DNA from 2 places in the Peribacillus sp. NPDC056705 genome. Region 1 is predicted to be linked to the other one. Evidence: riboswitches for the same ligand, from Rfam matches in the RefSeq annotation. Region 1 holds a riboswitch; the other holds the start of a gene.
The links. A riboswitch is a leader RNA that binds a small molecule or an ion and turns the genes downstream of it on or off. The one in region 1 is predicted to bind S-adenosylmethionine.
Positions count from the first base shown of each region.

Region 2: another riboswitch for S-adenosylmethionine. It lies ahead of ACFRAK_RS21315 (methionine ABC transporter ATP-binding protein); the one in region 1 lies ahead of ACFRAK_RS06615 (Fur-regulated basic protein FbpA).

Region 1 covers NZ_JBHTYI010000003.1:391,731-395,804, reverse strand. Annotated here, with positions in the region: gene thiD (bifunctional hydroxymethylpyrimidine kinase/phosphomethylpyrimidine kinase) at 1-483, opposite strand, end outside; gene thiW (energy coupling factor transporter S component ThiW) at 452-973, opposite strand; gene tenA (thiaminase II) at 977-1,666, opposite strand; TPP riboswitch at 1,757-1,862, opposite strand; SAM riboswitch class I at 2,021-2,125, shown strand; gene ACFRAK_RS06615 (Fur-regulated basic protein FbpA) at 2,302-2,490, shown strand; gene ACFRAK_RS06610 (aspartyl-phosphate phosphatase Spo0E family protein) at 2,744-2,938, shown strand; gene ACFRAK_RS06605 (GNAT family N-acetyltransferase) at 3,007-3,513, opposite strand; gene ACFRAK_RS06600 (GDSL-type esterase/lipase family protein) at 3,731-4,074, shown strand, end outside.
Region 2 covers NZ_JBHTYI010000025.1:8,599-12,672, reverse strand. Annotated here, with positions in the region: gene ACFRAK_RS21325 (MetQ/NlpA family ABC transporter substrate-binding protein) at 1-492, opposite strand, end outside; gene ACFRAK_RS21320 (methionine ABC transporter permease) at 514-1,164, opposite strand; gene ACFRAK_RS21315 (methionine ABC transporter ATP-binding protein) at 1,185-2,201, opposite strand; SAM riboswitch class I at 2,544-2,655, opposite strand; gene ACFRAK_RS21310 (GNAT family N-acetyltransferase) at 2,784-3,089, opposite strand; gene ACFRAK_RS21305 (hypothetical protein) at 3,086-3,256, opposite strand; gene ACFRAK_RS21300 (nuclear transport factor 2 family protein) at 3,352-3,720, opposite strand; gene ACFRAK_RS21295 (amidohydrolase family protein) at 4,066-4,074, opposite strand, start outside.

The DNA.
Region 1 (4,074 bases):
AGAAATGCATGCTTTGTAGAAATCTTGTTCCGTTCGAATCGACAAGCCAGTAAGTACTTCCGCTTCCGGTACATTAGGGGTTACAAGTGTTGCAAGCGGAAGCAAATCCATTTTTAAGGCAGAGACAGCCTTTTCGTCGAGCAAATGATGACCGCTTTTGGAAATCATGACAGGGTCAAGGATAACGATGGCAGGCAAGAAGGTTTTAAGGGACGCAGCGACAGTTTCCACGATTTCTTTTGATCCTAGCATGCCTATTTTTACTGCATCGACAGGAATATCTTCAAAGATAGCTGCAATTTGATCTGATATGATTGCTGTTTCAATTGGCTGTACTGAACGGACTTCCATTGTATTTTGTGCGGTTACGGCTGTGATCGCAGACATTCCAAAGACACCATGTGCAGAAAATGTTTTTAAATCCGCTTGTATTCCTGCGCCGCCCCCTGAATCAGAGCCTGCGATGGTTAATGCTGTTTTCATAAAAAAACCCCTTCATATAATTATTTTTTAGAAGTATTTTAAGTAATATGAATGCTAAAATCGCACCAGCGAATGAACTGAGCATAAAAGCCGGTAAAAAACCAAAGAGCGCAGCTTTTTCCCCCAATAGGAGGAGGGCAAGTGGATAACAAGCTAGGGAACCGAGAATACCGGTCCCGATCACTTCCCCTAAACAGGCAAATTTTAAGCTTTGTGTTTTTCGGTAAATGATGGCAGCCAAAAGTGCACCGATCATGCTACCGGGAAAGGCGAAAATTGAACCGGTACCAGACATGTTTCTAATGATGGAAACTAAAAAAGCTTGTGTCACTGCATAAGCTGGCCCCAATAGAACGGCCGTCAGGACATTTGCCAGATGCTGAATAGGAAAGACCTTTGCAAATCCTGCAGGAATGAAAATAAATGAACTGGTCAGCGTCGTAATAGCCGTGATCATGGCAGTCAACGTCAGTTTCTTGACAGGATTCATCATCTACAGCGGCCAATCTTGCTCATTATGAACCATATCCCAAAATAAATATTCATATCGGGAAGTAACCAAAAAGTGCTTTTCTAATCTAAGAAGTTCCTTTTCTGGCATGCCTTCCGTCAATTCTTCCAACAAAGCGATCAGCCATTTATGTGCTTCCCCGAATTCAGGAGATGAATAGGACCTTATCCAATCTGCGTAGCGATTGTTTTCCAATGCTGCTCCATTTTGTTCTTTCAGTAGCAAACCGATTTCATAATAATCCCAAGCGCAGGGCAGGAGACAGGCGATCAAGTCTGCCAAAGTCCCATGCTGAGCTGCATTTAGCATATAGCCTGTATAGGCTAAAGTCGTTGGAGTAGGTTCTGTATCTTCCAATTCCTTGGAAGTGATCCCGAATTCGGAAGCATAATGCCGATGAATATCCATTTCCACTTGAAGGGTTTCATTTAAAATACTCGCAAACTTTGCCATGGTTTCGATGTTATGAGCTTTGATTACACCTAAAGCAAAGAGCTTGGAATAATCCATGAGATAGATATAGTCCTGCTTCAGGTAATAGGCAAATTTCTTTTCAGGAAGCGTACCATTTCCAATTGCCTGGACGAAGGGATGTGAATGGTTCCTTTTCCAAATCTCTTTTGACCGTGCATGTAGTCTATCACTGAATGTTTCTAATTTAACATTCTCCATTGTTCATCCTCCTTTAGAATGGATCCCTTTGTTCATGAAAAAACCCCGTTCCTGAATACGGAACGGGGTAGATGGATATAGTCTGAAAATGGACGATATCATCCACTTCCCTCCGCCGGTATGAGCCGGTTCAGGTTCAAAGGGTCCGGAACTAATTCCATCTCAGTCTTAAAAAAAGACTCCCCTAGTGGTGTGAATTGTATGTAATTACTGACATCATATCAGAAAGACAAGAAAATGCAACCTGCATTTAAAAGAGGGACCATTTTATGTCCAGGAAAAAAGGGAGAACCAGGTAATTGACTTTTGATGGTTATTAGGATAAAATCATGTCTACATCATTTATATATCGATTTCTTATCCAGAGAGGTGGAGGGACTTGGCCCAAAGAAACCTCGGCAGCGGACCCGTTTTGGGAACTGTGCTAAATCCAACAAGCATATGCTTGGAAGATAAGAAGAGCCGTACGGACACTGTCAGCCTCTTCTTGAATTAGAAGGGGCTTTTATTTTTGGGAAATAACGTTTAGTGACATAATAGAAAAGGTATATATAATTTGGTGAAAATAAAACAAGTTGATAAAGTTTAGCTAACTAGAAGCAGGCTCTAGGATGACTAGGAAAGGAGCCATTTACATGGCAGAATTATTTAAGAGGATCGAACAGAGGAAGGCAAAGCTTATTGAAGAGTTATTGGCCAATGGAGTATACAAAACCTCTGATGAAAGGCACCTTTATGATGCCCCATTAAAAGTACTTGAAGATGAATATAAGATTGTTATAAATAAACCAAATACCGAGTCACCTTCTGAATGGATGACATAGTAAACGATGGACTATAGTTTGGGTTCTTGGATAAGAGATATGATGTAAGCATTCACAGTCTACACTAGTGGATGCTTTTTTGCGTTTAATAGAAAATGACACAAAATATACATAATTACAGGATTAATAGTCATTTTGTCACATTTACCCTTTAAAATAACACATTTAATTTCCGAAAAATAGTTGATTTTAACTAGTAGATTCATTATGATGAAAGTGTAAAAAAATTGAATAAATGGGAGGTGGCTATATAATGCCTTGCCTTAAGGTAACTATAGAAAAAATAGAAGAGAAAAGAAAAGAAATGATTAACTTGGCAGCAATTTACGGCTTATCAAGTCTGCTAACTGTTCAAGCCAGTCAAGAATTGGATACGCTATTAAATGCGTTAACAAGTAAAAGAGATTGTGAACATTTTTACCTCCAGAAAGCATATAGGTATTTTTAAATTAGCCAATTCGCACTCGATTAATATGAAAAAGCTACTGCTCAAGGCAATAGCTCTAAAGAATGATATTACATATCGACACGTTTACCAAGAATGAGCAAATCCCGCTCAATCCCATCCAACTCGGCAACTTGAGGTAAATGTGCCCATTCTTCAAATCCGAATTTGGAAAAAAGCTTAAGGCTTGGTGTATTGTGGGCGAAAATGAAACCCAATAGAGTCTTAACACCTAATTTTGGACTCCATTCAATTGCCTTTTGAATCGAAGTTTGTCCGATTCCTTTTCCCCGGAAATAATCATCTATATAAATGCTGATTTCGGCAGTGGAATTATATGCCGGTCGGCCATAGAAGGATTGAAAGCTCATCCATCCAGCAGTTTTCCCTTCTATAGTAATGATAAATAGCGGTCTACTTTCTGAATGATGTTCCTCAAACCATTTAACCCTCGATTGGACGGATACAGGCTCCGTATCTGCCGTGACCATTCTTGAAGCAATTGTTGAATTATATATTTCAACAATTCTGGGTAGATCGGATAGTCCTGCCTCTCTAAACGCTATGAGCTCTTCCATGATTTAAACTCCTAACTATCATTTATTCAATCTCCAGAATGAAGGGTAATCCCGTATTTTGTTTAAGGGACGGTGAATGACACCCAATCCATTGAAAGTTTTATATTATCATACACTCTTGAATCTTTATCTGACAATTTTTTTATGTTAAGACTGTAGATTTTTTGGGTATGTAAAAAAATAAATACTTCTAGTAAAGAGACAAGAGGAGAATCAAATGAAAAAATTGGCAGGTTTATTGATTATAGTACTCGTTATATGTTTTGCTGCGTATGAATTTCAGGCCTCGGAGTCAGAAGATGTGCAAAGGGTGATGGCTTTTGGAGATTCATTAACCTATGGAAAAGGGGATAAGGATGGGGAAGGATATATAGAAGGCCTTGAGGATGAATTGAATAATCCGCAATCGGAACAAAAAGTGAGTTTTTGGAATTACGGTATAAAAGGCCAGGAAACGGATGGGGTGATGAAACAGCTTGATGATTACCGCATTAAAACGAAACTTGATGAAGCCGATACTTTCATCGTTTTTATTGGAACGAATGACTTGATCAATAGTAA
Region 2 (4,074 bases), on a different contig from region 1:
TCCATTGAATTCCTTTTTCAATGTAATCAATCCAGCTTCCTGAAGAAGGAGCAGTGCACGGCCGAAGTTTGTCGCTTCATTCGGAACGGCAATCGTAGCACCATCCGGAAGATCCTTAAGACTTTTATGTTTTTTCGAATAAAGGCCCATGGGCGCAATGACAGTCGACCCGATGGCCTCTAATTTCAGATTTTGATCTTGAACGAATTCATCGAAGTAAGCGACCGTTTGGAATGAATTGGCATCGATTTCACCTTCACTTAACGCAAGGTTCGGTTGGATATAATCATTGAAAGTGACCAGTTCGATATTAAGCCCTTCCTCTTTCGCTATATCGACAATATATTCCCATGTTCTCGTATCCCCGCTGCTGACACCGACTTTCACTGTTTTCACATCATCCGAACCGCCTGATGCACCTTCTTTTTTCCCGCATGCTGCAGACACGATGGCCAATGCCAATACGATGATCGTTAATAAGATTTTCTTCATTTCTCCTACCTCCTGTTATGTTTATCTTCTTCTGATTTTTCTTGAAACGAAATTCCCGGTGGATTGCAATAATTGAACGATGATCACGAGCGCCGCCACCGTGACGATCATCGTCATCGTATCGAACCTTTGATAACCGTAAGCCAAAGCTAGATCTCCGACCCCGCCTGCACCGACGGCACCTGCCATGGCCGTAGAACCAACAAGCCCGATTGTCGCTGTTGTAAATGTAAGGATCAATGAACTAAGTCCCTCGGGAATCAAAAAGCGGTAAATGATTTGCCATGTCGTCGCCCCCATCGCCTGAGCTGCCTCGATGATCCCTTTGTCCACTTCCAACAGGGAGTTCTCCACAAGCCGGGCAATATAAGGGGCCGCGTAAAAGATTAACGGAACAATGGCCGCATTCGTTCCGATTGCACTGCCTACAATCATTCTTGTAAACGGAATAAGTGCTACAAGCAAGATGATGAAAGGAACCGACCGCAATATATTGATGATCGGGTTCAATACATTAAAGACCCATTTATTCTCCAGGATGTGACCCTTTCTTGTAATGACAAGCAGGATACCGAGCGGAAGCCCAATCAATCCGGAAAATACCAATGAGATGGCTACCATATAAAGTGTGTCACCGAAAGCTGTCGACAGCTGATCTGCCGTTATTTCCATTCCCCAAAGCGTATTAACCATTAAATCTGCACCTCCTGGACGAGAATCCCCTCGTCTTTAATATATTGATAAGCCTTTTCCACCTCATTTTTGTTCCCGGTCACTTCGATGATCAAATTCCCGAAAGGCGTTTCCTGAATTTCAGAAATATTGGCTGATAAAACACTTAAATGAACATCATATTTCTTCGAGATCGTTGAAAGTAAAGGAGTACCCGAAGTAGTTCCAATAAAATTAATTTTCCAAATAATCGGGATATGGGACCCTATGCTTTTTAGGAAACTTTGTGGGATTTCGTCATGTATGACCGTTCTCACGAAGTTTTTTGCAATATCCGTTTGCGGCTTCGCAAAAACTTCGAAAACCGAACCTTGTTCAACGACACATCCGCCCTCCATGACCGCTACCTTATTGCAAATTTCCCTAATGACAGACATCTCATGAGTGATTAGCAGAATGGTGATATTGTATTCTTTATTGATTTTCTTTAAGAGCTGCAGAACAGCACTCGTTGTTTGTGGATCCAATGCCGAGGTAGCCTCATCACACAATAAGATCGATGGATTGGTAGCCAATGCTCTCGCAATGCCGATCCGCTGCTTTTGGCCGCCGGATAATTGTTCCGGATAACTCTTTGCTTTGCTCGATAAGCCAACGAACTCCAACAGCTCTCCTACCCGCTTTTTGATTTCTTTACCAGGGGTTCCCGATAAAATCAGCGGCATGGCGATATTATCAAAAACGGTCTTTGAGTTCAGCAAATTAAAATGCTGAAAAATCATCCCGATTTTTTTCTTTTCTGCCCGCAATTCCTTCGGGTTCAATTTGGTTAAATCCTTGCCCCCAACAATCACCGAACCATCTGAAGGATGTTCAAGCAAATTGACCAACCTGATCAACGTACTCTTCCCGGCCCCGCTATAACCGACTACACCGAATATATCCCCCTTTTCCACTGTCAAATTGATGCCCTTCAAAGCCTCGACAGTCTGTTTCTTTGTTTGATAAACCTTTTTGACATGTTGAAACTCAATCATCCAATCTCCCCCCATGCTGTTTATTTGTACGAATTCATTATCTAGAGAAGAGCTTTGCCAAGTTTCATAATGATAGGGTTAAATTTTTGGAATTCACGAGTAAATGCGCGGAATTCACGAGTAAATGCGCGGAATTCACGAGTAAATGCGCGGAATTCACGAGTAAATGCGTGAAACTCACGAGTAAATCTGCCAAACTTACGAGTAATTGCACCAATTCTCCAAATAACCATATACATTTTGAATAAACAAAAGAGGCCTCTTCCGTCATCAGACAGAAGAGGCCTCTTTTAGACATAAAAAAAGAGTAAACTCTTAAATTAATTATCTAAGAAAAGCTCCTTCTTATCTTTCAAACTTTCGTCCGTTGGAATTAGCACAGTATTTTTACAAAAGTAAAAACCCGCTGCCGAGGTATCATAGGGCCAAGTCCCTCCACATCTCTTGATAAGAATTAACGTTATATTTAATTATGTCCTTCACTATATATTCTAATTTCTCTAAAGTCAACCATATTTTTCATCACGCTAAATATTTTTATAGTATAGTGAATTGATAGATTTTAATTATATCAATATAACTTTAAATCGATTTGCTCATTCTCCATACAAGGTATTTTTCATTTTCTTCGCTTATCTTCTTCATGCCTGAATTCGTATATAAACGAATCGCCCTTCCATTATCCGGAGAAACCCTTAAATGATATTCGGAGACGTTAAATTGCCTGAAAAAGTTTTCTGCATAGCGAACCAATTCCTTGCCAAGGCCTTTACTGCGGTAATCGGGAATAAGATAAAAAAGATTCACATAGCCAATCTCTGTTCCTTCATACTCCCGAATTTGAAGTTCCATCTGGCCAATCGGTTCTTGGTCCTTTTCAATGATCACCTGTCATCCGGAAATTTCCGGACCCGTTCTTTCATTCGTTGCAGATATGTATTCTCATCTCCAAAACCATCTTCAGATCCAAAACTTACAACATAGGAATCTTTCCTAAATTTAATGATAATCTCTTTATCTTTATCGGTATCAATGGTACGAAAGATCAGATTCACCCACCCCAATCATTTTATTGAAATATTTTTTTAAACAAGCAAATCTCATTTTACTTACGCATTTTTATGATAATTCTTATTCATAAATAATAGGCCTAGCGGGGCCCTTTCGTTTTCGTGCCTTGATGAAAAAACATTTGCCATCTTCCATTCGTACATTTCCAGATTGAACTCCTTAAGGTATGTTCCACTTTATCTTCATCAAAAATCCGGTACGTCGTTAAAACGGTATCCTCAGACAATGGATGCATATCAAATTGACTTATTGTCCTCTTCACCGATCCGGCTCCCTCTTGTCCCAAAAAATCGTTTTTAGACCATATGTTACCCGAACTGCCGAACTCAAAGAAATCATCTTTCAATAATAATGAAAGCTCTTCTGGTGATTTACGGACTTCAGATTTTAACAATTTCTCCTCTAGCTGATACAAATGCTCTTTTAATAATGAAGATTCACTATCCATTCATCTTGTCCTCCTTTTTCAGCTATTGGTGAAATTCATGATCCATTGTGGCAAAGATTTTTTATCCAGTTGGTTAATATTTTGCGGTCAGCAGCATTTTTTGTATTTAACCATTTTTGCCATACCTACTTTGTTTCCATATTTCCAAGAAACTGGACTCAGGACGGATTTCAGAGTGTTAGTTACAATTTATTCTACATTACTAGCGGTCATTCCTTTTTGACGGCCATTCGCTGCGAACTATTCCTTACTGGTCCTCCCACATCTTCATCATTGGGTCCATAAAAAGAAGGAGCTGCAAATGGCAGCTCCTTTTTCTGTGCATCCGTTTGTTTTCCCACCAGGTTAACGTGA